2 linked regions of the Streptomyces clavuligerus genome follow. Each later gene encodes a partner of the first gene's protein in a complex. Links are inferred from orthologs where the notes say so. Each region holds a gene or a part of one and is shown in the gene's direction. Other genes may lie near its edges. The genes, in order: nusB and rpsJ.

Region 1 (13,986 bases):
CCCAGACCGGCCCCGCGCCCGTGACCGGTGCCGGGACCGCCCCGCTCGCCGTCCTCCTCATCGGCCCGGCCGGGGCGGGCAAGACCACGGTGGCCCGCCACTGGGCCACGCGGCGGCGGGTGCCCACCGCGCACATCAGCCTGGACGACGTCCGTGAGTGGGTGCGCTCCGGTTTCGCCGACCCGCGCTCGGGCTGGAACGAGCACTCCGAGACCCAGTACCGCCTCGCCCGCCGCACCTGCGGTTTCGCCGCGCGGAACTTTCTGGCGAACGGGATCTCCTGCATCATCGACGACGCAGTCTTCCCCGACTGGCCCGTCGTGGGCCTCGGCGGGTGGAAACGGCATGTCGGGCCGGGGCTGCTGCCGGTGGTGCTGCTGCCGGGGCTGGACACGGTGCTGGAGCGGAACGCGCGGCGGTCGGGGAGCAGACGCCTCGCGGACGAGGAGGTCGCGTCCATCCACGGCCGGATGGCCGGCTGGTACGGATCGGGTCTCCCGATCATCGACAACTCTCACCACGACGTCGAAACCACCGCGCAAGCCCTCGACACGGCCCTCACCAACGCGCTGCGCGCGCCCTGACCCGCACCACGCCACGCCTTGTGGGGGTGCCTGAGATTCAGCCTCTCCGGCGTTTGAGGAGCGGGGGTTCGGGGGCTGGCCCCCGACGACGGGGCCGCGCGGGGGTTCGTCGGCTTGCGCGTGAGCCTTGCGTTGGGTGCGGGGTCCGTCCTCAAGCGCCGGACGGGCTGGTTTTGCTCGGGTCGGTCGTCGGGTGCGGGGGTGGGGGCCTCCGGGCTCGACTCCTCAGGGCCGGCAGACCGGGCGTCCGTCGTCCGGGCGCGGGTCGTTGTCCGCCGGTCCCTTCCGGGGACGACCCTGCACCCCCCACCACGGGGAGACGGCTCACTCGGTGCGGGGAGTGGGCACACCTCCGCCCGGTGGGAAGGGGGAGCCGCAGGCCCCCCGCACGCAGTGGGCACACTCCCGCCCCGGTGGGAGAAAGGCGGCCCCGGATCCCGGCCAGGGGCCCCACCACGGGGAGACGGGCCCCCGTGCGGGACGTGGGCATACTCCCGCCCGGTGGGAGTAGGGGCGGCCCCGGCCCACACGGGGTGGGGACGACCCTGCACCCCCCACCACGGGCAGACGGCCCACCCGGTGCCGGAAGCGGGCACGCTCCCGCCCGGTGGGAGGGAGAAGGCTGCCGCACCCGGTGCGGGAAGAAACCCGGTCGGACGTCCCGGCGGGCCCCGGCGCGGGGGCGCTCGTACGCTCAGGACATGTCTGAGGTGTATGGCGTCCGCCGCAACCGCCTGCGCGAGCGATACGCGGCCACCGGCACCGCCGGCGCCCTCGTCTCCCGGCCCGCCAACGTCCGCTACCTCGCCGGCGGCGCCCCCCGTGGCGCGGTCCTGCTCCTCGGCCCGGCCGAGGACGTCCTGCTCTGCCCCCGGGAGCCCACGGGCGACACCCGCGAGGGCCGCCCCGACGAGCGGCTGCGCCTGACCGTGCTGCCCACCGCCTCCGGCGACCCCGCCGTCGCCGCCGCCGATCTCGCCCGCACCGCCGGCGGCGCCTCGCTCGCCGTCGAGGAGCACCACCTCACCGTCTCCCGCCACCGCGCGGTCCGCTCCGTCGCGCCCCGGATGCGCCTCGCCGACCTCGGTCTCGCGGTCGAGCAGCTCCGCGTGGTCAAGGACGAGGAGGAGATCGCCTGTCTGCGGATCGCCGCGGAGATCACCGACCAGGCCCTCGGGGAGCTGCTGGAGTCGATCCTCGTCGGCCGCACCGAACGCCATCTCGCCCTGGAGCTGGAACGCCGTCTGATCGACCACGGCGCGGACGGCCCCGCGTTCCCCACCTCCGTGGCCACCGGACCGAACTCCGGCCGCCGGGGACACCACCCCACGGACCGCAGGGTCGAGGAGGGCGACTTCCTCTCCGTCTGCGTGGGCGCGGACTACCGGGGCTACCGGTGTGAGATCGGCCGTACCTTTGTCATCGGCACCTCCCCGGCCCAGTGGCAGATCGAACTGTACGATCTTGTCTTCGCCGCGCAGCGGGCCGCCCGTGAGGCCCTGGCACCGGGCGCCGCGTGCCGCGATGTGGACCGCGCGGCACGCCAGATCCTGGACGCGGCGGGCCATGGCGAGGGCCTCGCCCCGCTCACCGGACACGGTGTCGGCCTGGAAATCGACGAGGACCCGCAGTTGGCTCCGGCCGCCATGGGTAAACTGGACGCTTGTGTGCCGGTCACCGTCGAACCGGGGGTCCACCTCCCGGGCCGGGGCGGGGTCCGGATCGATGACACGCTCGTCGTGCGCCAGGAGGCGGACGGCGGACCCGAGCTACTCACCATCACGACCAAGGAACTGCTCGCGCTCTGAGGCGCGGCCCGCAGCCCTCGGCCGTCCACCAGCGTCAGTCCAGGAGATTCCGCAACCGTGGCTTCCACGAACGACCTCAAGAACGGCATGGTGCTCAAGCTCGACAACGGCCAGCTGTGGTCCGTCGTCGAGTTCCAGCACGTCAAGCCCGGCAAGGGCCCGGCTTTCGTGCGCACCAAGCTCAAGAACGTGCTGTCCGGCAAGATCGTCGACAAGACGTTCAACGCCGGCGTGAAGGTCGAGACGGCCACCGTCGACCGCCGCGACATGCAGTTCTCGTACATGGACGGCGACTACTTCGTCTTCATGGACATGCAGACCTACGACCAGCTGCACGTCTCCCGCCCGTCCGTCGGCGACGCCGCGAACTTCCTGATCGAGGGCTTCACCGCCACCGTCGCCACGCACGAGGGCGAGGTGCTCTACGTCGAGCTGCCCGCCGCCGTCGAGCTGGTCATCGCGGAGACCGAGCCGGGCGTCCAGGGCGACCGCTCCACCGGTGGCACCAAGCCCGCCAAGCTGGAGACCGGCTACACCGTCCAGGTCCCGCTCTTCATCACCACCGGTGAGAAGATCAAGGTCGACACCCGCTCCGGCGACTACCTCAGCCGGGTGAACAGCTAACCGTGGCCGCCCGCAACAAGGCCCGTAAGCGCGCCTTCCAGATCCTCTTCGAGGCCGACCAGCGCGATGTCTCCGTGCAGACCGTCCTCGCCGACTGGATTCGGCACTCGCGGACCGACACCCGGCAGCCTCCGGTCAGCGAGTACACGATGGAGCTGGTCGAGGGGTACGCGCAGTACGCGCCCCGGATCGACGAGCTGATCGCGACCTACGCCGAGGGCTGGGACCTGGACCGGATGCCGGTCGTGGACCGCAACATCCTGCGGCTGGGCACCTATGAACTGGTGTGGGTGGACGGGACGCCGGACGCGGTCGTGATCGACGAGGCGGTGGAGCTCGCGAAGGAGTTCTCCACCGACGAGTCGCCCGCGTTCGTGAACGGTCTCCTCGGCCGTTTCAAGGACCTCAAGCCGAGCCTGCGCCGCGCGTAGCGGCGGGCCGGTTCGACACCCGGGCCCGGGTCCGACGACTTCCGCAGTCGTCGGACCCGGGCCCGAGTGCTGTGCGCCGGGGGAGCACAGGTTCCGGAATTGCCCCTTCCGGGGCCTCTGGCGCACCGGAGGCGCACGGTGGGGCCGGGGCCGCTCCGACCCTCCACCGGAGCGCTGCCGGGCGTCTCACGCGCCTTCTGTGCCCCCGGTGCCTCCAGCGGCACACGGCTCCCGCCATGGGGCACTCCGCCGGAAACGACAGGAGGGCGGGCCCCTCCCGGGGGGCCCGCCCTCCTGCTGTGCCGATATCGCCGTGACGTTTCTCCTCGACCCTCCCGAACGGCTCGGGCCTCGGGGGACGGAACGGACGCGCCAGCGGCGGAGGCGCGGAGTGAGCGGAAAGGCGGCTGCCTCAGCTCTCCTCGTGGCTGACGGCGCGACGCGCGTCCGCGTCGAGCACACCCCAGCTGATGAGCTGCTCGGTCAGCACCGACGGCGACTGGTCGTAGATGACGGCGAGTGTGCGCAGGTCGTCCTGGCGGATCGAGAGCACCTTGCCGTTGTAGTCACCGCGCTGGGACTGGATCGTGGCGGCGTAGCGCTGGAGCGGGCCCGCCTTCTCGGCCGGGACATGGGCCAGGCGCTCCAGGTCGAGCACCAGCTTCGGCGGCGGCTCGGCGGCTCCGCCCGGGGTCGTCCCCGGCAGCAGCTCCTGCACCGGGACCCCATAGAAATCGGCCAGCTCGGCCAGTCGCTGGACGGTCACGGCGCGGTCGCCGCGCTCGTACGAACCGACCACCACGGCCTTCCAGCGGCCCTGGGACTTCTCTTCCACGCCGTGGAGGGACAGCCCCTGCTGGGTGCGGATGGCGCGGAGCTTGGCCCCGAGCTGTTTTGCGTATTCGCTGGACATATGGCTCCCCGGACGCTGTGACGAGGTGACGCCGTACGGCTCGGCCGCGCGGCTGGTAACTCACTGTGAGGTTACGCAGAGTTACTTGGATGCGTCAAGCCGGGTGGGCCGGACCGGTAACTTGTCATGATCGGTACGACGCCGGGGCCCGTTCCCCGGCTCGTTTTCGTCCCTGCCCGCCCCCTGCCCGCTCCCTTGCCCACACTCCTTGTCCGCGCTCCTTGTCCACGGCTCCTTGCCCGGCTCCCGCCCCGCCCTCGCGCCACCCCCGGAGCGGCCCCGTACGCCCGCCCGGACCGGCCCGGTGCACGGCCCCCTCCGGCCCCTGGTACGGTAATGACGCACATCAGACGTCCTTTAAGATCCGTCCCGTGAGGCGGAGAAGGAGGTCCTTCTCGTATGGACACACACAACTCCGATGCGGCCCGCCCCGTTCTTGAGGCGCCCGACATCGCCCGGGTTCTGACCCGGATCGCCCACGAGATCGTCGAGCGCGCCAAGGGCGCCGACGACGTGGTGCTCCTCGGCATCCCGACCCGCGGCGTCTTCCTCGCCCGCAGGCTCGCCGCCAAGCTGGAGGAGATCACCGGCCGCGCCATGCCGGTCGGCTCGCTCGACATCACCATGTACCGGGACGATCTGCGGCTGCGGCCCGCCCGGGCGCTGGGCCGGACCGAGATCCCCGGTGACGGCATCGACGGCCGACTGGTCGTCCTCGTCGACGACGTGCTCTTCTCCGGCCGCACCATCCGCGCCGCCCTCGACGCGCTCGGCGACATCGGCCGCCCCCGTGCCGTACAGCTCGCCGTCCTCGTCGACCGGGGCCACCGCGAGCTGCCCATCCGCGCCGACTACGTGGGCAAGAACCTGCCCACGTCGCTCCGCGAGACGGTCCGGGTCCAGCTCTCCGAGGAGGACGGCCGCGACACCGTGCTGCTCGGGGTGCGCGAGAACGCCCCGGCCGCCGGGCAGTAGCCCGCCCCAGGCCCTCCCTCCGCCCGCCGGCGACCTCCGCGCACCCGTGCGCCCCGGGGCCATCCGCCCCGGAAACCGGTCCACCGGCACCCGGCCCCGCACGGCCGCCGCCCCGGCACCGCGCGCCACCGCCCCCTGAGCCCTCCCGAACCCCGGACCCCTCGGAGCCCTCCGATGAAGCGCCACCTCATCTCGGCCGCCGATCTGACCCGTGACGACGCCGTCCTCATCCTCGACACCGCCGAGGAGATGGCCCGGGTCGCCGACCGGCCGATCAAGAAACTGCCCACCCTCCGCGGCCGTACCGTCGTCAACCTCTTCTTCGAGGACTCGACCCGGACCCGGATCTCCTTCGAGGCCGCCGCCAAGCGGCTCTCCGCCGACGTCATCAACTTCTCCGCCAAGGGGTCGTCGGTGTCGAAGGGCGAGTCCCTGAAGGACACCGCGCTCACCCTGGAGGCGATGGGCGCCGACGCCGTCGTCATCCGCCACCACGCCTCCGGCGCGCCCTACCGGCTGGCGAACTCCGGCTGGATCGACGGCGCCGTCGTCAACGCCGGTGACGGCACCCACGAGCACCCCACCCAGGCCCTGCTCGACGCCTTCACCGTGCGCCGCAGGCTGGTCGGACGGGACGCCGGTATCGGGCGCGACCTGGCCGGACGCCGGATCACCATCGTCGGCGACATCCTGCACAGCCGGGTCGCCCGCTCCAACGTCCTGCTGCTGCACACCCTCGGCGCCGAGGTCACCCTGGTCGCCCCGCCGACCCTGCTCCCCATCGGGGTCGAGCGCTGGCCCTGCGAGGTCTCCTACGACCTGGACGCGGTGCTCGCCAAGTCCGACGCCGTGATGATGCTCCGGGTCCAGCGCGAGCGCATGAACGCCGCCTTCTTCCCCACCGAGCGCGAGTACTCCCGCCGCTACGGACTCGACGGCGACCGGATGGCCCGGATGCCCGAACACGCCGTCGTGATGCACCCCGGCCCGATGAACCGGGGTATGGAGATCACCGCCGAGGTCGCCGACTCGGACCGCTGCACGGCGGTCGAACAGGTCGCCAACGGCGTCTCCACCCGGATGGCCGTCCTCTATCTGCTGATGGGCGGCTACGAGTCCGCCGCCACCCCCACCCCCGCACGGACCCAGGAGAACCACTGACCATGAGCACGATCCTTATCCGTGGTGCGAAGGTACTCGGCGGCGCCGCGCAGGACGTCCTGATCGAGGGCGCGGCCGTGACCCGGGTCGGCACCGGTCTGAGCGCCGAGGGCGCCCAGGTCGTCGAGGCGGAGGGCCAGATCCTGCTGCCCGGCCTGGTGGACCTCCACACCCATCTGCGCGAGCCCGGCCGCGAGGACTCCGAGACCGTCCTCACCGGCACCCGCGCCGCGGCCGTCGGCGGCTACACCGCCGTCCACGCCATGGCCAACACCCACCCCGTCGCCGACACCGCCGGTGTGGTCGAGCAGGTCTACCGGCTCGGCAAGGAGTCCGGCTACTGCGACGTCCAGCCGGTCGGCGCCGTCACCGTGGGCCTGGAGGGCAAGCACCTGGCCGAGCTGGGCGCCATGCACGACTCCGCCGCCGGGGTGAAGGTCTTCTCCGACGACGGCAAGTGCGTCGACGACGCCGTGATCATGCGCCGGGCGCTGGAGTACGTGAAGGCGTTCGACGGGGTCATCGCCCAGCACGCCCAGGAGCCCCGGCTCACGGAGGGCGCCCAGATGAACGAGGGCGTCGTCTCCGCCGAGCTGGGTCTCGGCGGCTGGCCCGCCGTCGCCGAGGAGTCGATCATCGCCCGCGATGTGCTGCTCGCCGCGCACGTCGGCTCCCGGCTGCACGTCTGCCACCTCTCCACGGCGGGCTCCGTCGAGATCGTCCGCTGGGCCAAGTCCAAGGGCTGGAACGTCACCGCCGAGGTCACCCCGCACCACCTCCTCCTCACCGACGAGCTGGTCCGCACCTACAACCCCGTCTACAAGGTGAACCCGCCGCTGCGCACCGAGGCCGATGTGCTGGCCCTGCGCGAGGCCCTCGCCGACGGCACCATCGACTGCGTGGCCACCGACCACGCCCCCCACCCGCACGAGGACAAGGACTGCGAGTGGGGCGCGGCGGCCATGGGCATGGTCGGCCTGGAGACCGCGCTCAGCGTGGTCCAGGAGACGATGGTCGAGACCGGGCTGCTCGACTGGGCGGGCGTCGCCGACCGGATGTCCTTCCGCCCCGCGAGGATCGGCCGGCTCGCCGGGCACGGCCGCCCCGTGGCCGCGGGCGAGCCCGCCAACCTGGTCCTGGTCGATCCGGCATACCGTGGGACCGTGGACCCCGCCCGCTTCGCCTCCCGCAGCCGCAACACCCCCTACCAGGGGCGTGAGCTGCCGGGCCGCGTCACCCACACCTTCCTGCGGGGCCGCGCCACGGTACTCGACGGGAAACTCGCGTGACATCACTGACCCATATCGCAACCCGGCTCCCGGCCCCGCTCGCCGCCGAACAGAAGTCGGCGGAGGTGACCGACTGGGCGGCCCGCATCGGCTGGGTCGTCGGACTGCTGATCTTCATCGCCCTGGTCTGGTGGCTGATGCGCCAGGGCTGGAAGTGGCGCGGAGCCCTCCAGTCCGGGCTGCCCGCCCCGGCCGCCCCGCCCGCCGACCCCGGCGCCGCACGGCTGGCCCTGACCGGCCGCTACCACGGCTCGACCACCGCCGGGCAGTGGCTGGACCGGATCGTCGCCCACGGCCTCGGCGTCCGCAGCCGGGTCGAGCTGAGCCTCACCGACGAAGGGCTGACCGCGGTCCGCCCCGGGGCCGACGACTTCCACATCCCCCGCCGGGATCTGCGCGGCGCCCGGATCGACCGGGGCATCGCCGGGAAGGTCCTCCCCGAGGGCGGTCTGCTGATCGTCACCTGGCAGCTCGGCGACACCCTGATCGACTCCGGTTTCCGCTCCGACACCGCGGCCGTGCACCCCGAGTGGGTCACCACCCTGAACCAACTGACCGATATGACGGAAGGCGCACGATGACGACCTCCACCCCGGGGATCGCCTCGGCGAAGAACACAGCCCCCGCCGTTCTCGTCCTGGAGGACGGCCGCACCTTCCGCGGCCGTGCCTACGGGGCTGTGGGGGAGACCTTCGGCGAAGCGGTCTTCAACACCGGTATGACCGGCTACCAGGAGACCCTGACCGACCCCTCCTACCACCGCCAGGTCGTCGTGATGACCGCCCCCCACATCGGCAACACGGGCGTCAACCACGAGGACGACGAGTCCCGGCGGATCTGGGTCGCCGGCTATGTGGTGCGCGACCCCTCGCGGGTCCGCTCCAACTGGCGCTCCAGGCACACCCTCGACGAGGAGCTGGCCGCGCAGGGCGTGGTCGGCATCAGCGGGATCGACACCCGCGCCCTCACCCGCCATCTGCGCGAGCGCGGCGCGATGCGCGTCGGCATCTTCTCGGGCGAGGCCGTCGCCGACGAGCAGAGCCTGCTCTCCCGGGTCCGCAGCGCCCCCGAGATGACCGGCGCGGACCTCTCCGCCGAGGTCGCCACCGCCGAGACCTATGTCGTCCCGGCGATCGGGACCAAGCGGTTCACCGTCGCCGCCATCGACCTCGGCATCAAGGGCATGACCCCGCACCGGATGGCCGAGCGCGGCATCGAGGTGCACGTCCTGCCCGCCACCGCCACCGCGGACGACGTGTACGCGGTCCAGCCGGACGGCGTCTTCCTCTCCAACGGCCCCGGCGACCCGGCCACCGCCGACCTCACCGTGGTCCGCGCGGTGCTGGAGCGCGGGACCCCGCTCTTCGGCATCTGCTTCGGCAACCAGCTCCTGGGCCGGGCCCTCGGCTTCGGCACCTACAAGCTGAAGTACGGCCACCGCGGCATCAACCAGCCCGTGCAGGACCGTTCCACCGGCAAGGTCGAGGTCACCGCCCACAACCACGGCTTCGCCGTGGACGCCCCGCTCGACCGTGTCTCCGACACCCCGTTCGGCCGGGTCAAGGTCTCCCACGTCTGCCTCAACGACAACGTGGTGGAGGGGCTCCAACTCCTCGACCGGCCCGCCTTCAGTGTCCAGTACCACCCCGAGGCGGCGGCCGGTCCCCACGACGCCGCCTACCTGTTCGACCGCTTCGTCTCCCTGATGGAGGACCAGCGTGCCTAAGCGCTCCGACATCCAGTCCGTCCTGGTCATCGGCTCCGGCCCGATCGTCATCGGCCAGGCCGCCGAGTTCGACTACTCCGGCACCCAGGCGTGCCGGGTCCTCAAGGCCGAGGGGCTGCGGGTCATCCTGGTCAACTCCAACCCGGCCACGATCATGACCGACCCGGAGATCGCCGACGCCACCTACGTCGAGCCGATCACCCCCGAGTTCGTCGAGAAGATCATCGCCAAGGAGCGCCCCGACACGCTCCTGCCCACCCTCGGCGGCCAGACCGCCCTCAACACCGCCATCTCCCTCCATGAGCGCGGCGTCCTGGAGCAGTACGGTGTCGAGCTGATCGGCGCCAATGTGACGGCGATCAACAAGGGCGAGGACCGCGACCTCTTCAAGGAGGTCGTCGAGGAGGTCCGCCGCAAGACCGGCCACGGCGAGTCCGCCCGCTCCGTCATCTGCCACTCCATGGACGACGTCCTCGCGGGCGTCGACACCCTGGGCGGCTACCCCGTCGTCGTCCGCCCCTCCTTCACCATGGGCGGCGCGGGCTCCGGCTTCGCCCACGACGAGGACGAGCTGCGCCGCATCGCGGGCCAGGGCCTCACGCTCTCCCCGACCACCGAGGTCCTCCTGGAGGAGTCCATCCTCGGCTGGAAGGAGTACGAGCTGGAGCTGATGCGCGACAAGAACGACAATGTCGTCGTCGTCTGCTCCATCGAGAACTTCGACCCGATGGGCGTCCACACCGGCGACTCCATCACCGTCGCCCCCTCGATGACCCTCACGGACCGTGAGTACCAGCGCCTCCGCGACATCGGCATCGCCATCATCCGCGAGGTCGGCGTCGACACCGGCGGCTGCAACATCCAGTTCGCCGTGAACCCGGTCGACGGCCGGATCATCGTCATCGAGATGAACCCCCGGGTCTCCCGCTCCTCCGCACTCGCCTCCAAGGCCACCGGCTTCCCGATCGCCAAGATCGCCGCCAAGCTCGCCGTCGGCTACACGCTGGACGAGATCCCCAACGACATCACCGAGCAGACCCCGGCCTCCTTCGAGCCCACGCTCGACTACGTCGTGGTCAAGGCCCCCCGCTTCGCCTTCGAGAAGTTCCCCTCCGCCGACGCCGGTCTCACCACCACCATGAAGTCGGTGGGCGAGGCCATGGCCATCGGCCGCAACTTCACCGAGGCCCTCCAGAAGGCCCTGCGCTCCCTGGAGAAGAAGGGCAGCCAGTTCGACTTCTCCGGCGACGCCGCCGACCTCGGCGACAAGGACGAGCTGCTGCGCGCCGCCGTCCGCCCCACCGACGGCCGGATCAACACGGTGATGCTGGCCATCCGTGCCGGGGCCACCCCGGAGGAGGTCTTCGAGGCCACCCGGATCGACCCCTGGTTCGTCGACCAGATGTTCCTGATCAAGGAGTACGCGGACGAGCTGGCCGCCGCCGAGAAGCTCACCCCCGAGCTGCTGGCCGAGGCCAAGCGCCACGGCTTCTCCGACAGCCAGATCGCGGGCATCCGCGGGCTGCGCGAGGACGTCGTCCGCGAGGTCCGGCACGCGCTCGGCATCCGCCCCGTCTACAAGACCGTCGACACCTGCGCCGCCGAGTTCGCCGCCCGCACCCCGTACTTCTACTCCTCGTACGACGAGGAGACCGAGGTCGCCCCGCGCGAGAAGCCCGCGGTGATCATCCTCGGCTCCGGCCCCAACCGGATCGGCCAGGGCATCGAGTTCGACTACTCCTGCGTCCACGCCTCCTTCGCGCTCAGCGACGCCGGGTACGAGACCGTCATGGTCAACTGCAACCCGGAGACCGTCTCCACCGACTACGACACCTCCGACCGGCTCTACTTCGAGCCGCTCACCCTGGAGGACGTCCTGGAGATCGTGCACGCCGAGGCGCAGGCGGGACCGATCGCCGGTGTGATCGTCCAGCTCGGCGGCCAGACCCCGCTGGGCCTCGCCCAGGCGCTCAAGGACAACGGCGTCCCGGTCGTCGGCACCTCCCCCGAGGCCATCCACGCCGCCGAGGACCGCGGCGCCTTCGGCCGGGTCCTCCAGGAGGCCGGGCTGCCCGCCCCCAAGCACGGCACCGCCACCACCTTCGCCGAGGCCAAGGCCATCGCCGACGAGATCGGCTACCCCGTCCTCGTCCGCCCCTCCTACGTCCTCGGCGGGCGCGGCATGGAGATCGTGTACGAGGAGGCCCGCCTCCAGTCGTACATCGCCGAGTCCACCGAGATCTCGCCCGACCGGCCGGTTCTCGTCGACCGCTTCCTCGACGACGCCATCGAGATCGACGTCGACGCCCTCTACGACGGCGAGGAGCTGTACCTCGGCGGCGTCATGGAGCACATCGAGGAGGCCGGTATCCACTCCGGCGACTCCGCCTGTGCCCTGCCCCCCATCACCCTGGGCGGCTTCGACATCAAGCGGCTGCGCGCCTCCACGGCGGCCATCGCCCGGGGCGTCGGCGTCCGCGGACTGATCAACATCCAGTTCGCCCTGGCCGGGGACATCCTCTATGTCCTGGAGGCCAACCCGCGCGCCTCCCGCACCGTGCCCTTCACCTCCAAGGCCACGGCCGTGCCGCTGGCGAAGGCCGCCGCCCGGATCTCGCTCGGCGCCACCATCGCCGAGCTGCGCGCCGAGGGGCTGCTCCCCCGGGAGGGCGACGGCGGCACCCTGCCCATGGACGCGCCGATCTCCGTCAAGGAGGCCGTGCTGCCGTGGTCCCGCTTCCGGGACATCCACGGCCGGGGCGTCGACACCATCCTCGGCCCGGAGATGCGCTCCACCGGCGAGGTCATGGGCATCGACTCCGTCTTCGGCACCGCCTACGCCAAGTCGCAGGCGGGCGCCTACGGCCCGCTGCCCACCAAGGGCCGCGCCTTCATCTCCGTCGCCAACCGGGACAAGCGCTCGATGATCTTCCCGGCGCGGGAGCTGGTCGCCCACGGCTTCGAGCTGCTGGCCACCTCCGGCACCGCCGAGGTCCTCAAGCGCAACGGCATCAACGCCACCGTGGTGCGCAAGCACAGCGAGGGCGAGGGCCCGAACGGCGAGCGGACCATCGTCCAGCTCGTCCACGACGGCGAGGTCGACCTCATCGTCAACACCCCGTACGGCACCGGCGGCCGGCTCGACGGCTACGACATCCGCACCGCCGCCGTGGCCCGCTCCGTCCCCTGCCTCACCACGGTCCAGGCGCTCGCCGCCGCCGTCCAGGGCATCGACGCGCTCGGCCGCGGCGACGTGGGCGTCCGCTCCCTCCAGGAACACGCCCGGCGGCTGACCGCCGGCCGCGACTAGGACGACGACCCGAGGGGGACACCGGACACCGGTGTCCCCCTCCTGATGAGGACCCCACCATGTACCGACTTCTCTTCGACCTCGTCTTCCGGCGGATGGACCCCGAGCGCGCCCACCACCTGGCCGTCGGCTGGATTCAGCGCGCCGCCTCCGTACCCGTCCTGCGGACGTACATCGCCGCCGTGCTCGCCCCCCGCCACCGGGAGCTGCGCACCGAGGCCCTCGGACTGCGGATGCACGGGCCCTTCGGGCTCGCCGCGGGCTTCGACAAGAACGCCGTCGCCATCGACGGTCTGACGATGCTCGGCTTCGACCATGTCGAGATCGGCACCGTCACCGGTCTGGCCCAGCCGGGCAACCCCAGGAAGCGGCTGTTCCGGCTGATCCCCGACCGGGCCCTGATCAACCGCATGGGCTTCAACAACGAGGGCTCCGCGGCCGTCGCCCAGCGGCTCGCCGAGCGCCGTCCGGTCTTCCGGGGCGTCGTCGGCGTCAACATCGGCAAGACCAAGGTCGTCCCCGAGGCGGAGGCGGTCGCCGACTACGTCACCTCCACCGAGCGGCTCGCCGCCCACGCCGACTACCTCGTGGTCAACGTCTCCTCGCCCAACACCCCCGGGCTGCGGAACCTCCAGGCCACCGAGGCGCTGCGACCGCTGCTCACCGCCGTGCGCGAGGCCGCCGACCGCACGGTCACCTCCCGCCGGGTCCCCCTGCTCGTCAAGATCGCCCCCGATCTCGCGGACGAGGACGTCGACGCCGTCGCCGACCTCGCCGTGGAACTCGGCCTCGACGGCATCATCGCCACCAACACCACCATCTCCCGCGAGGGCCTCGCCTCCCCGGCGGAGCTGACCGCCGAGACCGGCGGCCTCTCCGGCGCCCCGCTCAAGGAGCGCTCCCTGGAGGTCCTGCGGCGGCTGTACGCCCGGGTGGGCGACCGGATCACCCTTGTGGGCGTCGGCGGCGTCGAGACCGCCGAGGACGCCTGGCAGCGCATCCTCGCCGGGGCCACCCTGGTCCAGGGCTACAGCGCCTTCATCTACCAGGGCCCGTTCTGGTGCCGCGCCGTCCACAAGGGCCTCGCCGCGCGCCTGGCCGCCAGCCCCTACGCCACCCTCGCCGAGGCCGTCGGCGCCGGGGTCCGCGAGGCCCGTACCGCTTC
Region 2 (14,639 bases), 3.3 Mb from region 1 along the record:
GCCGAGCGGATCGTCTACGGCGCCATGGAGGGCCTCCGCGAGAAGACCGGCAACGACCCGGTCATCACGCTGAAGCGCGCGCTTGAGAACGTCAAGCCCGCTCTTGAGGTCAAGTCCCGCCGTGTCGGTGGCGCCACCTACCAGGTGCCGATCGAGGTCAAGCCGGGCCGCGCCTCCACCCTCGCGCTGCGCTGGCTGGTCGGTTACTCCCGCGCCCGTCGCGAGAAGACCATGACCGAGCGCCTCATGAACGAGCTGCTGGACGCCTCGAACGGCCTCGGCGCCTCGGTCAAGAAGCGTGAGGACACGCACAAGATGGCCGAGTCCAACAAGGCCTTCGCGCACTACCGCTGGTAGTCGCTACCCCCATCGAGACCGAGAGAAGACTGAGCCATATGGCCACCACTTCGCTTGACCTGGCCAAGGTCCGCAACATTGGGATCATGGCCCACATCGACGCGGGCAAGACGACGACCACCGAGCGCATCCTCTTCTACACCGGTGTGAGCTACAAGATCGGTGAGGTCCACGACGGCGCTGCCACGATGGACTGGATGGAGCAGGAGCAGGAGCGCGGCATCACGATCACGTCCGCCGCGACGACCTGTCACTGGCCGCTCGAGGACGTCGATCACACGATCAACATCATCGACACCCCGGGTCACGTGGACTTCACCGTCGAGGTGGAGCGTTCGCTCCGTGTCCTCGACGGTGCCGTCACCGTGTTCGACGGTGTCGCCGGTGTTGAGCCGCAGTCCGAGACCGTCTGGCGTCAGGCGGACCGCTACGGCGTTCCGCGTATCTGCTTCGTCAACAAGCTCGACCGCACCGGTGCCGAGTTCCACCGCTGTGTCGACATGATCGTGGACCGCCTCGGCGCGACCCCGATCGTGATGCAGCTCCCGATCGGCGCCGAGGCCAACTTCCAGGGTGTTGTGGACCTCGTCCGCATGAAGGCCCTGGTCTGGTCCGCCGAGGCGTCCAAGGGCGAGATGTACGACGTCGTCGACATCCCGGCCACGCACACCGAGGCCGCCGACGAGTGGCGCGGCAAGCTGATCGAGACGGTCGCGGAGAACGACGAAGAGATCATGGAGCTGTACCTGGAGGGCCAGGAGCCCACCGAGGAGCAGCTGTACGCCGCGATCCGTCGTATCACCATCGCGTCCGGCAAGCCCGACACCTCCACCGTCACCCCCGTGTTCTGCGGCACCGCGTTCAAGAACAAGGGCGTCCAGCCCCTGCTCGACGCCGTCGTGCGCTACCTCCCCTCCCCCCTGGACGTCGAGGCCATCGAGGGCCACGACGTCAAGGACCCCGAGGTGGTCGTGAAGCGCAAGCCGGCCGACACCGAGCCGCTGGCGGCCCTCGCGTTCAAGATTGCGAGCGACCCGCACCTGGGCAAGCTCACCTTCATCCGGGTCTACTCGGGTCGCCTGGAGGCCGGCACCGCGGTGCTGAACTCCGTCAAGGGGCGGAAGGAGCGCATCGGCAAGATCTACCGTATGCACGCCAACAAGCGTGAGGAGATCGAGTCGGTGGGCGCCGGTGACATCGTCGCCGTCATGGGCCTGAAGCAGACCACCACCGGTGAGACGCTCTGCGACGACAAGAACCCGGTGATCCTGGAGTCCATGGACTTCCCGGCGCCGGTGATCCAGGTCGCGATCGAGCCCAAGTCCAAGGGCGACCAGGAGAAGCTGGGTGTCGCCATCCAGCGTCTCGCGGAGGAGGACCCCTCCTTCCAGGTCCACTCGGACGAGGAGACCGGCCAGACCATCATCGGTGGTATGGGCGAGCTCCACCTCGATGTCCTCGTCGACCGTATGCGTCGTGAGTTCAAGGTCGAGGCCAACGTCGGCAAGCCGCAGGTCGCGTACCGCGAGACGATCCGCAAGGCCGTCGAGCGCGTGGACTACACCCACAAGAAGCAGACCGGTGGTACCGGTCAGTTCGCCAAGGTGCAGATCGCGATCGAGCCCATCGAGGGCGGCGACTCGGCGTACGAGTTCGTGAACAAGGTCACCGGTGGCCGCGTGCCCAAGGAGTACATCCCCTCCGTGGACGCCGGTGCGCAGGAGGCCATGCAGTTCGGCATCCTGGCGGGCTACGAGATGACGGGCGTGCGCGTCACGCTCCTCGACGGCGCCTTCCACGAGGTCGACTCCTCCGAGCTCGCCTTCAAGATCGCCGGTTCGCAGGCGTTCAAGGAGGCCGCCCGCAAGGCGTCCCCCGTCATCCTTGAGCCGATGATGGCCGTCGAGGTCGTCACGCCCGAGGACTACATGGGTGACGTCATCGGCGACATCAACTCCCGCCGTGGCCAGATCCAGGCCATGGAGGAGCGCAGCGGCGCCCGTGTCGTCAAGGGCCTCGTGCCGCTGTCGGAGATGTTCGGCTACGTCGGCGACCTCCGCAGCAAGACCTCGGGTCGCGCAAGCTACTCGATGCAGTTCGACTCCTACGCCGAGGTTCCGCGGAACGTCGCCGAGGAGATCATCGCGAAGGCCAAGGGCGAGTAACTCACCCGAGTGCACGCTTTAGGCTTGTCACCGGAGCCCGACGGGGCATTCCCTCCCAGACCGGGATGGAATGCCCCTGGGACCCGGCATCCCAGCAAAGATCACCTGGCGCCGATGAGTAAGGCGTACAGAACCACTCCCCAGGAGGACCCCAGTGGCGAAGGCGAAGTTCGAGCGGACTAAGCCGCACGTCAACATCGGCACCATCGGTCACATCGACCACGGTAAGACGACCCTCACGGCCGCCATTACCAAGGTGCTGCACGACGCGTACCCGGACCTGAACGAGGCTTCGGCGTTCGACCAGATCGACAAGGCTCCTGAGGAGCGCCAGCGCGGTATCACCATCTCCATCGCGCACGTCGAGTACCAGACGGAGTCGCGTCACTACGCGCACGTCGACTGCCCGGGTCACGCGGACTACATCAAGAACATGATCACCGGTGCCGCGCAGATGGACGGCGCCATCCTCGTGGTCGCCGCCACCGACGGCCCGATGCCGCAGACCAAGGAGCACGTGCTCCTGGCCCGCCAGGTCGGCGTTCCGTACATCGTCGTCGCCCTGAACAAGGCCGACATGGTGGACGACGAGGAGATCCTGGAGCTCGTCGAGCTCGAGGTCCGTGAGCTCCTCTCCGAGTACGAGTTCCCGGGCGACGACCTGCCGGTCGTCCGCGTCTCCGCGCTGAAGGCGCTGGAGGGCGACAAGGAGTGGGGCCAGTCGGTCCTGAACCTGATGGCCGCCGTCGACGAGGCGATCCCGCAGCCCGAGCGTGACGTCGACAAGCCGTTCCTGATGCCGATCGAGGACGTCTTCACGATCACCGGTCGTGGCACCGTCGTCACCGGTCGTATCGAGCGTGGTGTCCTCAAGGTCAACGAGACCGTCGACATCGTCGGCATCAAGACCGAGAAGACCACCACCACGGTCACCGGCATCGAGATGTTCCGCAAGCTGCTCGACGAGGGCCAGGCCGGTGAGAACGTCGGTCTGCTCCTCCGTGGCATCAAGCGCGAGGACGTCGAGCGCGGCCAGGTCATCATCAAGCCGGGCTCGGTCACCCCGCACACCGAGTTCGAGGCCCAGGCCTACATCCTGTCGAAGGACGAGGGTGGCCGTCACACCCCGTTCTTCAACAACTACCGCCCGCAGTTCTACTTCCGTACCACGGACGTGACCGGCGTCGTGACCCTCCCCGAGGGCACCGAGATGGTCATGCCGGGCGACAACACCTCCATGACCGTCGCGCTGATCCAGCCGGTCGCCATGGAGGAGGGCCTGAAGTTCGCCATCCGTGAGGGTGGCCGGACCGTGGGCGCCGGCCAGGTCGTCAAGATCACCAAGTGATCGCCTGACGCTCTGACCCGGTAGCTCCCAGCGAGCCGCCGTACGAAGGGCCCCGCACCGTTCACCGGTGCGGGGCCCTTTCGTCTGCCCTCTGCCCTCTGCCGTACGCCGTCCGCCGTCCTCGGACGGCGGACGGATCTGCTCAGACGCTGCCCGTGCGCCGCACCGGGGCCGTGCCGTTCTTCGGGTGCCAGACGAGAAAGGGCCGCGCGTCCGCCCCGAGAGCGACGGCGGTGGGGCCGTAGTGGCAGTCCAGCAGGGTGGGGTCGGACAGCGCCCGGACTCCCGCCGAACGGTTCACCGTCCGGCCGGACGAGGACAGCCGCATCCCGCCCCGCAGCCCCCGGTCGAGCAGGACGGCGCCCGTACGGGTGCGGACCGCGCCGACCGGGCCGTACCCGGGGAGCCCGCCGCCGGGCAGCGGGGTGCCGTCGAGGCCGACCGCGGTCAGCTCCGCCGCCGCCGGCGCGCGGTAGTAGAGCCCCACCCCGCCGTCCCGGTCGGGGAGCGCGGTGACCGGCCCGCCGGGCGGCGGCAGCGGGCCCCCGGGGCGGAGGGCCACCGGCTCCCCGGGGGCCCGCTGCCCCCAGTGCGCCACACCGTCCCGGCCCGCGGCGAAGACCTGGACCCGCCCCCGCGCGTCCACCACCGCGCTGAGCCCGTCCTGGATCTCCGGACCGCCGAGGCGCCGCCAGGGGCCCCAGCTTCCGTCGGCCGCCCGCACCCGGGTGCTGAGCTGCTTGTCGGCGTCGCGCACGAAGAGGTGGACCCGGCCGTCCGGCGCGGCCACCGCCACCGGGACCCCGATCCGCCGGCCCCGGTCGTCGCTGTGCTCCGGGTTGCCGAGGCCCGTCCAGGGCAGGAAGTCGCCGCCCGCGCGCCGCTGCTCCAGCAGCACGATCTCGCGTCGGTTGGGCGCCCCCCGCCCGCCGAGCGCGGCGAACCGCAGCCCGAAGAGGAGCTGGCGTCCGTCCTTGAGGACCGCGGCGCCCAGCGCGGGCGCCAGCGGGCCGCCGCCCAGGTCGTCCGGGGCGCCCCAGGTGCCGCTGCCGGGCGCGGTCTCCCGCCAGCGCACCGCGCGCAGCCCCAGCACCCCGTAGGCGGCGAGCCGCTTGTCCGGCTGCACGGTGACGGCCGGGCGGGGCCCGGGGTAGCGGTGGTGGGTGGAGCGCACCCAGCCCTTCTTGTTCCGGAGCGGCCGGGTCCCGCCGACGCTGTAGTCGCCGCAGCCCGCGTCGTTGCCGCACTGCCAGCCGGGGTCACCGCCGTAGGGGACGAGGTGCGCCGCCTTCTCCTGGAGGACCCGCGGCGGGAGGTTCTTGGGCCAGTGGCGGTTGTAGTAGCCGCGGAAGGCGTTCACGACGAAGCCGGGCACCTGCCCGCCGTCCTCGGTCGCCCGGGCCACCCAGCGCACCATCGCCGCCCAGCTGAAGCAGGCCACGGCGGTGTGGTCGCCGTGGTCGGAGTAGCCGCGCTGCTCGCTGTCCAGACGGCGGGTCCGCTCGTCGCTGTGCTGGATGTCCGGGTCCGGGTCCAGGGTCTGGATCACGGTGGGCCGGTACTGCTCCATCAGCCCGACGAGGACGTCGATCAGCTCGTCGTACGCGTACGGGACGGTCTTCCGCAGCGGGGAGCCCTCGGCGATCACGGTCTGCACCTCGACCGCGCGGTCGTGCCAGAGGCTGGGGAGCGCCATCCAGCGGCGGCGGGTGTGCATGGGCAGATTGAGGAAGATCAGCTCGACCCGGCGGTGGCCGTTGGTGAGGGTGTTGATCTCGGCCAGCCGGTCCCGGCGCAGTGCGGTGACGCCCCGGGTCCACTCGGTGAACTTGTCCAGCCCGAGGAGGGAGGCGTACGCCTGCCGCAGCCCCTGGTGGCGGGCGGAGGAGTAGGCGCGGGTGTCCGGGGCCGGCTCCTGCCCCCCGGGGACGCGGTTCTTCCCGGTGTGCTCCCCGGCGGAGACATAGACGCAGACCAGGGGGGTCCCGGAGTCGAGCATCCGCTGGGTGTCCGGGTTCATGAAGTACAGATCGTCGTCCGGGTGGGCGAGGATCTGCATCAGCTGGGCCCGCCGGGAGCTGGCGATCGGCATACCGGGCGCGGGGTCGGCCGCAGGTATCGGCCGCTGCGGGTCGGGAACCGTGCAGCCGGTGGCGACGCCCGCGCCGAGCAGGCCCGCCGCGGTCACGAGGGCGCGGCGCCGGGGCCCGCGCCGGGGGGTGTCCGCCCCGGCACCGGACTCCGGCTCGGATATCCGGGCAGCCCGAACCAGGGCATGCGAGGGTGCTCTCTTCACTTGGCCGTGCGCTCCGTCCGCTTCCCCCGCAGCGGGCGGCCTGCGGCCCTGGCTGCGTTACATGGTGGTACTGGCGCGAACCGCTGGTCAGGCGGGGTCGCGCAGAATGAGACGGATTATCGTCACACAGGGTTGCCCGAGCGGTGAACTCTTGTTCAAAAACACGGTGATAACGCACGTGGGAGGGGACGGGAGGCGAGCGGAGGGTAACGCTCCGTCGTGATGGCGGGCGATGGCGGGCGACGGCGGGCGACGGCCGAGGGGTCACCGTGCGTACAGCCGGGGAGGTGCCGGAGTGCAGTCGGGGCGCGGCCGGGGAGGTGCAGGGGGGGCGGCCGGGGAGTCGCCCGGGAGCCGTCGGGGAAGCCGTCCGAGGGGCTGGACGATCACTCGGTGATCCGTCCGCGGACGGCGGGGGAGCGGTCCGGGGAGCCGGAGCCGAGGCGATCTTTCCGGCGATCTTCGCGCGATGCGCCGTGCCGTCTGCGTGAACCCCCGTGACCTGGGGTACTCTCTACGGCTCGATTGGCCAGCGCGCCATCCCGTATGGCAGACTGTGCGGGTTGCTCGGTTGAGTGCCGATGCTGCGCGCCTCCCGCCGGGAGGACCGGAAGCGAGTCCCACAGTACTCGTCGCCCCATCTGCCGTACGGCAGCGCTGAGGCGGACGTACGGGAATCTTCCGGGAAGTGTCAGCGGGGTGCAGACCAGGCACTCGGTGGGTGCTTTTCCCCCGATGCGCGGGCCGGACCCGCGCCCCCTTGGTTGGGATGTCCCCTGGGACATCTGCGTAGAGGGAGCGCGACACGCCCGACCGCGTGGGTCGGAGAAAAGCGCAGGACCCCCCGAGTTCCAGAGCGTTCACTAGAGACAGGACTACTGAGTAGCCATGGCGGGACAGAAGATCCGCATCCGGCTCAAGGCCTACGACCACGAGGTCATCGACTCCTCGGCGAAGAAGATCGTCGAGACGGTGACCCGCACTGGTGCGTCGGTCGCGGGCCCGGTGCCGCTGCCCACTGAGAAGAACGTGTACTGCGTCATCAAGTCGCCGCACAAGTACAAGGACTCGCGCGAGCACTTCGAGATGCGCACGCACAAGCGCCTGATCGACATCCTCGACCCGACGCCCAAGACCGTTGACTCGCTGATGCGCCTGGACCTTCCGGCCGGCGTTGACATCGAGATCAAGCTCTGAGAGGCACGGAGAAGATGGCTAAGCAGATCAAGGGCGTCCTGGGCGAGAAGCTCGGCATGACCCAGGTCTGGGACGAGAACAACCGTGTCGTCCCGGTGACCGTCGTCAAGGCCGGGCCCTGTGTTGTCACCCAGGTCCGTACCAATGACGTCGACGGCTATGAGTCGGTCCAGATCGCCTTCGGCGAGATCGACCCGCGCAAGGTGAACAAGCCCCTCAAGGGCCACTTCGCCAAGGCCGACGTGACCCCGCGCCGCCACCTGGTGGAGCTCCGTACCTCCGACGCCAGCGAGTACACGCTCGGCCAGGAGATCACGGCTGCCGTGTTCGAGTCCGGCGTCAAGGTTGACGTCACGGGCAAGAGCAAGGGCAAGGGCTTCGCCGGTGTCATGAAGCGCCACAACTTCCGTGGTCTGGGTGCCGGTCACGGTACGCAGCGCAAGCACCGCTCTCCCGGTTCCATCGGTGGCTGCGCCACCCCGGGCCGTGTGTTCAAGGGCCTCCGCATGGCGGGCCGTATGGGCAACGAGCGGGTCACCACCCAGAACCTGACCGTTCACGCCGTTGACGCGGAGAAGGGCCTGCTGCTCATCAAGGGCGCGGTTCCTGGTCCGAACGGCGGCCTGGTCCTGGTCCGCACTGCGGCCAAGGGGGCCTGAGGACTATGAGCACCATTGACATTCTGTCGCCCGCGGGTGACAAGACCGGGACCGTCGAGCTCCCGGCCGAGATCTTCGACGCCAAGGTCAGCGTTCCGCTGATCCACCAGGTCGTCGTCGCGCAGCTGGCCGCTGCCCGCCAGGGCACGCACAAGGTCAAGACGCGTGGCGAGGTCCGTGGTGGTGGCAAGAAGCCCTACCGCCAGAAGGGCACCGGCCGCGCCCGCCAGGGTTCGACCCGCGCTCCGCAGTTCGCCGGCGGTGGCGTTGTGCACGGCCCCGTGCCGCGCGACTACTCGCAGCGCACCCCCAAGAAGATGAAGGCCGCCGCCCTGCGCGGTGCCCTCACCGACCGGGCCCGCAACGCGCGTATCCACGTCGTCACCGGCGTGGTCGAGGGTGGCATCTCCACCAAGGCCGCCCGGACGCTGTTCGGCAAGATCTCGGAGCGCAAGAACCTGCTCCTGGTCGTCGAGCGCTCCGACGAGGCCGCGTGGCTGTCCGCCCGCAACCTGCCCCAGGTGCACATCCTGGAGCCGGGCCAGCTGAACACGTACGACGTGATCCGCTCCGAGGACGTGGTCTTCACTCAGGCCGCCTTCGAGACCTTCGTGTCTGGCCCCCAGGCCAACGAGACCGAAGGGAACGACGCCTGATGACCGACAACGCTCAGGTCACCGTTACCAGCAAGACCTTCTCGGACCCGCACGACATTCTCGTCAAGCCGGTTGTCTCCGAGAAGAGCTACGCGCTGCTGGACGAGAACAAGTACACGTTCGTCGTCGACCCGCGTGCCAACAAGACCCAGATCAAGCAGGCCATTGAGAAGGTCTTCTCGGTCAAGGTCACCGGGGTCAACACGATCAACCGCCAGGGCAAGCGCAAGCGCACCCGCACCGGTTTCGGCAAGCGCGCCAACACGAAGCGCGCCATCGTGACCCTCGCCGAGGGCGACCGTATCGACATCTTCGGCCAGGCCTCCTGACGGAGCGCCCTGGTCCGAATATCGGACGAGGACTGAGAAATGGGTATCCGCAAGTACAAGCCGACGACTCCGGGCCGTCGTGGCTCCAGCGTCGCCGACTTCGTCGAGATCACGCGGTCCACGCCGGAGAAGTCGCTGGTCCGCCCCCTGCACAGCAAGGGCGGCCGTAACAACACCGGTCGTGTGACCGTCCGCCACCAGGGCGGTGGCCACAAGCGCGCCTACCGTGTGATCGACTTCCGTCGTCACGACAAGGACGGCGTGCCGGCGAAGGTCGCTCACATCGAGTACGACCCGAACCGCACCGCGCGCATCGCGCTGCTCCACTACGCGGACGGCGAGAAGCGCTACATCATCGCGCCGCGTGGCCTGTCGCAGGGTGACCGCGTCGAGAACGGCCCCGGGGCCGACATCAAGCCGGGCAACAACCTGGCGCTGCGCAACATCCCGGTCGGTACGACCATCCACGCCATCGAGCTGCGGCCCGGCGGCGGCGCGAAGTTCGCCCGCTCCGCGGGTGCCTCCGTGCAGCTGCTGGCGAAGGAGGGCTCCATGGCCCACCTGCGCATGCCGTCCGGTGAGATCCGTCTGGTCGACGTCCGCTGCCGCGCCACCATCGGCGAGGTCGGCAACGCCGAGCAGTCGAACATCAACTGGGGCAAGGCCGGCCGCCTGCGCTGGAAGGGCGTCCGCCCGACCGTCCGCGGTGTCGCGATGAACCCGGTTGACCACCCGCACGGTGGTGGTGAGGGCAAGACCTCCGGTGGTCGCCACCCGGTCAGCCCGTGGGGTCAGAAGGAGGGTCGTACGCGTTCTCCCAAGAAGGCGAGCAACAAGTACATCGTCCGCCGCCGCAAGACGAACAAGAAGCGCTAGGAGCGGGTTTAGATGCCGCGCAGTCTCAAGAAGGGGCCCTTCGTCGACGACCACCTGATCAAGAAGGTGGACGTACAGAACGAGGCAGGCACCAAGAACGTCATCAAGACCTGGTCCCGTCGCTCGATGATCGTCCCGGCCATGCTGGGCCACACGATCGCGGTGCACAACGGCAAGACCCACGTTCCGGTGTTCGTCACCGAGTCGATGGTCGGCCACAAGCTCGGCGAGTTCTCGCCGACTCGCACCTTCCGCGGCCACGTCAAGGACGACCGGAAGTCGAAGCGCCGCTAATCGCGGGGTGGAACGACTATGACGAACGTGTCAGACACTGAAGGGACAACCATGGAAGCCAGGGCCCAGGCGCGGTACATCCGCGTCACGCCCATGAAGGCCCGCCGCGTGGTGGACCTCATCCGTGGCATGGACGCCACGGAGGCTCAGGCGGTCCTGCGTTTCGCCCCGCAGGCCGCGAGCGTGCCGGTTGGCAAGGTGCTGGACAGCGCCATCGCCAACGCCGCGCACAACTACGACCACACGGACGCCTCCACGCTGGTCATCAGCGAGGCGTACGTGGACGAGGGCCCGACCCTGAAGCGGTTCCGTCCGCGTGCCCAGGGCCGTGCCTACCGGATCCGTAAGCGGACCAGCCACATCACCGTGGTCGTCAGCAGCAAGGAAGGAACCCGGTAATGGGCCAGAAGGTTAACCCGCACGGGTTCCGGCTCGGCATCACCACGGACTTCAAGTCCCGCTGGTACGCCGACAAGCTGTACAAGGACTACGTCAAGGAAGACGTCGCCATCCGTCGGATGCTGACGTCCGGCATGGAGCGCGCCGGTATCTCGAAGGTTGAGATCGAGCGCACCCGTGACCGTGTCCGCGTGGACATCCACACCGCTCGCCCGGGCATTGTCATCGGTCGCCGTGGCGCCGAGGCCGACAAGATCCGTGGCCAGCTGGAGAAGCTGACCGGCAAGCAGGTCCAGCTCAACATCCTTGAGGTCAAGAACCCCGAGGTGGACGCTCAGCTGGTGGCCCAGGCCGTCGCCGAGCAGCTCTCCTCGCGCGTCTCCTTCCGCCGTGCCATGCGCAAGAGCATGCAGTCGGCGATGAAGGCGGGCGCCAAGGGCATCAAGATCCAGTGTGGTGGCCGTCTCGGCGGCGCCGAGATGTCCCGCTCGGAGTTCTACCGCGAGGGCCGTGTGCCGCTGCACACGCTCCGCGCGAACGTCGAGTACGGCTTCTTCGAGGCCAAGACGACCTTCGGCCGCATCGGTGTGAAGGTCTGGATCTACAAGGGCGATGTCAAGAACATCGCCGAGGTCCGCGCCGAGAACGCCGCCGCCCGCGCCGGCAACCGTCCGGCCCGTGGCGGTTCCGACCGCCCGGCCGGCCGCGGTGGCCGCGGTGGCGAGCGTGGCGGTCGCGGTCGCAAGCCGCAGCAGAGCGCCGCTGCCGAGGCCCCCAAGGCCGAGGCCGCTGCCGCTGCTCCGGCTGAGAGCACCGGAACGGAGGCCTGACCGACATGCTGATCCCCCGTAGGGTCAAGCACCGTAAGCAGCACCACCCGAAGCGCAGTGGCATGGCCAAGGGTGGTACGCAGGTTGCGTTCGGCGAGTACGGCATTCAGGCCCTTACTCCGGCGTACGTGACCAACCGCCAGATCGAGGCGGCCCGTATCGCGATGACCCGCCACATCAAGCGTGGCGGCAAGGTCTGGATCAACATCTACCCGGACCGTCCCCTGACGAAGAAGCCCGCCGAGACCCGCATGGGTTCCGGTAAGGGTTCGCCGGAATGGTGGATCGCGAACGTCAAGCCCGGTCGCGTGATGTTCGAGCTGTCCTACCCGAACGAGAAGACTGCGCGTGAGGCCCTCACTCGTGCAGCCCACAAGCTGCCGATGAAGTGCCGGATCGTCAAGCGCGAGGCAGGTGAAGCGTGATGTCGACCGGTACCAAGGCGTCGGAGCTGCGCGAGCTGGGCAACGAGGAGCTTGTCAACAAGCTCCGCGAGGCCAAGGAAGAGCTGTTCAACCTCCGCTTCCAGGCGGCGACGGGCCAGCTCGAAAACCACGGTCGGCTCAAGGCCGTCCGTAAGGACATCGCCCGGATCTACACCCTGATGCGCGAGCGCGAGCTGGGCATCGAGACGGTGGAGAGCGCCTGATGAGCGAGAACAACGTGACTGAAGAGACCAAGGCCGAGCGCGGCTTCCGCAAGACCCGCGAGGGTCTGGTCGTCAGCGACAAGATGGACAAGACCGTCGTCGTCGCCGTCGAGGACCGCGTCAAGCACGCTCTGTACGGCAAGGTCATCCGTCGTACGAACAAGCTCAAGGCCCACGACGAGCAGAACGCTGCGGGCGTCGGCGACCGTGTCCTCCTCATGGAGACCCGGCCGCTGTCCGCGACGAAGCGCTGGCGCGTCGTCGAGATCCTCGAGAAGGCCAAGTAATCGCTTGAAGGGGTAACCCTTCGAGTTCAGTTCCGCCAGGCTCCGGGGGGCCGCTCAGCGGCCCCCCGGGGAACCGGCAGACAAACAGGAGATAGACGTGATCCAGCAGGAGTCGCGACTTCGGGTCGCCGACAACACTGGTGCCAAGGAGATCCTTTGCATCCGTGTTCTCGGTGGTTCGGGTCGCCGCTACGCGGGCATCGGTGACGTCATCGTCGCCACCGTCAAGGACGCGATCCCCGGTGGCAACGTGAAGAAGGGTGACGTCGTCAAGGCGGTCATCGTTCGCACCGTCAAGGAGCGCCGCCGCCAGGACGGCTCGTACATCCGCTTCGACGAGAACGCCGCCGTCATTCTGAAGAACGACGGCGACCCTCGCGGCACCCGTATCTTCGGCCCCGTCGGCCGTGAGCTGCGCGAGAAGAAGTTCATGAAGATCATCTCGCTCGCGCCGGAGGTGCTGTAAGCATGAAGATCAAGAAGGGCGACCTGGTACAGGTCATCACCGGCAAGGACAAGGGCAAGCAGGGCAAGGTCATCGCGGCCTTCCCCCGCGAGGACCGGGTCCTGGTCGAGGGTGTCAACCGGGTCAAGAAGCACACCAAGGCCGGTCCGACCGCGCGCGGTTCGCAGTCCGGCGGGATCATCACCACTGAGGCCCCGATTCACGTGAGCAACGTTCAGCTCGTCGTGGAGAAGGACGGCAACAAGGTCGTGACCCGCGTCGGTTACCGCTTCGACGACGAGGGCAACAAGATCCGCGTTGCCAAGCGGACGGGTGAGGACATCTGATGGCTACCACCACCACTCCGCGTCTCAAGACGAAGTACCGCAACGAGATCAAGGACAAGCTGCGCGAGGAGTTCTCGTACGAGAACGTCATGCAGATCCCCGGTCTCGTCAAGATCGTGGTCAACATGGGTGTGGGCGACGCCGCCCGCGACTCCAAGCTGATCGAGGGTGCCATCAAGGACCTCACCACGATCACCGGCCAGAAGCCGGCCGTCACCAAGGCCCGTAAGTCCATCGCGCAGTTCAAGCTGCGCGAGGGCCAGCCGATCGGTGCACACGTCACGCTCCGTGGCGACCGCATGTGGGAGTTCCTGGACCGCACCCTGTCGCTGGCGCTGCCGCGCATCCGCGACTTCCGTGGTCTGTCCCCCAAGCAGTTCGACGGCCGTGGCAACTACACCTTCGGTCTCACCGAGCAGGTCATGTTCCACGAGATCGACCAGGACAAGATCGACCGCGTCCGGGGTATGGACATCACCGTGGTGACCACGGCGACCAACGACGCTGAGGGCCGCGCGCTCCTTCGTCACCTCGGCTTCCCGTTCAAGGAGGCGTGAGCCGTGGCGAAGAAGGCTCTCATTGCCAAGGCGGCCCGCAAGCCCAAGTTCGGCGTGCGTGCTTACACGCGCTGCCAGCGCTGCGGTCGTCCCCACTCCGTGTACCGCAAGTTCGGCCTCTGCCGTGTGTGCCTTCGTGAGATGGCTCACCGTGGCGAGCTGCCGGGCGTGACCAAGAGCTCCTGGTAAAACCCGCTTTTCGGGTTCTACCGGACGCTCTCGGTAAGCAGAGGGTCGGCGGGGGCCCAGCACTCCATGGCTTAGGCTAGGAGGGTTGGGCGTCCGCCGCCCGTACGACTTACTACGCCGTAGGTCCCCGCGCCGCACCCGTCCCGCCCCTGTGTGGGGAGAGGGATGGCGCATACAGGAAACCCCGGCGAGAGAGGCCGAAGGCCAATTCATGACCATGACTGATCCGATCGCAGACATGTTGACGCGTCTGCGGAACGCGAACTCGGCGTACCACGACACCGTGGCGATGCCGCACAGCAAGATCAAGTCGCACATCGCGGAGATCCTCCAGCAGGAGGGCTTCATCAGCGGCTGGAAGGTCGAGGACGCCGAGGTCGGCAAGAACCTCGTCCTTGAGCTCAAGTTCGGTCCGAACCGTGAGCGCTCCATCGCGGGCATCAAGCGGATCTCGAAGCCGGGTCTGCGCGTTTACGCGAAGTCCACCAACCTGCCCAAGGTTCTGGGCGGCCTCGGCGTGGCGATCATCTCCACGTCCCACGGGCTGCTCACCGGCCAGCAGGCACAGAAGAAGGGCGTGGGTGGGGAAGTCCTCGCCTACGTCTGGTAGTCGGGAACGGAGGAAAAGCCAATGTCGCGTATCGGCAAGCTCCCCATCCAGGTTCCCGCCGGTGTGGACGTCACCATCGACGGCCGCACGGTCGAGGTGAAGGGCCCGAAGGGCACCCTCACCCACACCGTTGCCGCGCCGATCGAGAT

The links.
Region 2: the proteins of nusB (region 1) and rpsJ are in contact, whole or in part, in a solved structure (PDB 3D3B), measured with the Escherichia coli proteins. The link is inferred for Streptomyces clavuligerus from one-to-one orthologs.

Annotation. Positions count from the first base shown.
Region 1 is NZ_CP027858.1:5,821,739-5,835,724, forward strand. The notes cover bases 1,775-4,732. They hold nusB (transcription antitermination factor NusB), read left to right. Parts: upstream 1,775-3,018; coding sequence 3,019-3,447; downstream 3,448-4,732. Other genes in these bases: CRV15_RS24630 (aminopeptidase P family protein), read left to right, coding at 1,775-2,392; efp (elongation factor P), read left to right, coding at 2,450-3,016; bldD (transcriptional regulator BldD), read right to left, coding at 3,860-4,360. Outside these bases: CRV15_RS24625 (AAA family ATPase), read left to right, coding at 1-584; more of CRV15_RS24630, read left to right, coding at 1,286-1,774; bifunctional pyr operon transcriptional regulator/uracil phosphoribosyltransferase PyrR, read left to right, coding at 4,760-5,335; CRV15_RS24655 (aspartate carbamoyltransferase catalytic subunit), read left to right, coding at 5,510-6,496; CRV15_RS24660 (dihydroorotase), read left to right, coding at 6,499-7,785; CRV15_RS24665 (PH-like domain-containing protein), read left to right, coding at 7,782-8,366; carA (glutamine-hydrolyzing carbamoyl-phosphate synthase small subunit), read left to right, coding at 8,363-9,511; carB (carbamoyl-phosphate synthase large subunit), read left to right, coding at 9,504-12,821; CRV15_RS24680 (quinone-dependent dihydroorotate dehydrogenase), read left to right, coding at 12,881-13,986. UniProt on the Escherichia coli protein: Part of the processive rRNA transcription and antitermination complex (rrnTAC). The complex forms an RNA-chaperone ring around the RNA exit tunnel of RNA polymerase (RNAP).
Region 2 is NZ_CP027858.1:2,507,217-2,521,855, reverse strand. What follows is about bases 5,896-8,708. They hold rpsJ (30S ribosomal protein S10), read left to right. Parts: upstream 5,896-7,054; coding sequence 7,055-7,363; downstream 7,364-8,708. Other genes in these bases: rplW (50S ribosomal protein L23), read left to right, coding at 8,678-8,708; rplD (50S ribosomal protein L4), read left to right, coding at 8,028-8,678; rplC (50S ribosomal protein L3), read left to right, coding at 7,378-8,022; CRV15_RS10295 (PIG-L family deacetylase), read right to left, coding at 5,896-6,166. Outside these bases: rpsG (30S ribosomal protein S7), read left to right, coding at 1-357; fusA (elongation factor G), read left to right, coding at 396-2,522; tuf (elongation factor Tu), read left to right, coding at 2,677-3,870; more of CRV15_RS10295, read right to left, coding at 4,013-5,895; more of rplW, read left to right, coding at 8,709-9,007; rplB (50S ribosomal protein L2), read left to right, coding at 9,047-9,883; rpsS (30S ribosomal protein S19), read left to right, coding at 9,896-10,177; rplV (50S ribosomal protein L22), read left to right, coding at 10,229-10,576; rpsC (30S ribosomal protein S3), read left to right, coding at 10,576-11,406; rplP (50S ribosomal protein L16), read left to right, coding at 11,412-11,831; rpmC (50S ribosomal protein L29), read left to right, coding at 11,831-12,055; rpsQ (30S ribosomal protein S17), read left to right, coding at 12,055-12,342; rplN (50S ribosomal protein L14), read left to right, coding at 12,440-12,808; rplX (50S ribosomal protein L24), read left to right, coding at 12,811-13,134; rplE (50S ribosomal protein L5), read left to right, coding at 13,134-13,691; CRV15_RS10220 (type Z 30S ribosomal protein S14), read left to right, coding at 13,695-13,880; and 2 more genes. UniProt on the Escherichia coli protein: Involved in the binding of tRNA to the ribosomes. Part of the processive rRNA transcription and antitermination complex (rrnTAC). The complex forms an RNA-chaperone ring around the RNA exit tunnel of RNA polymerase (RNAP).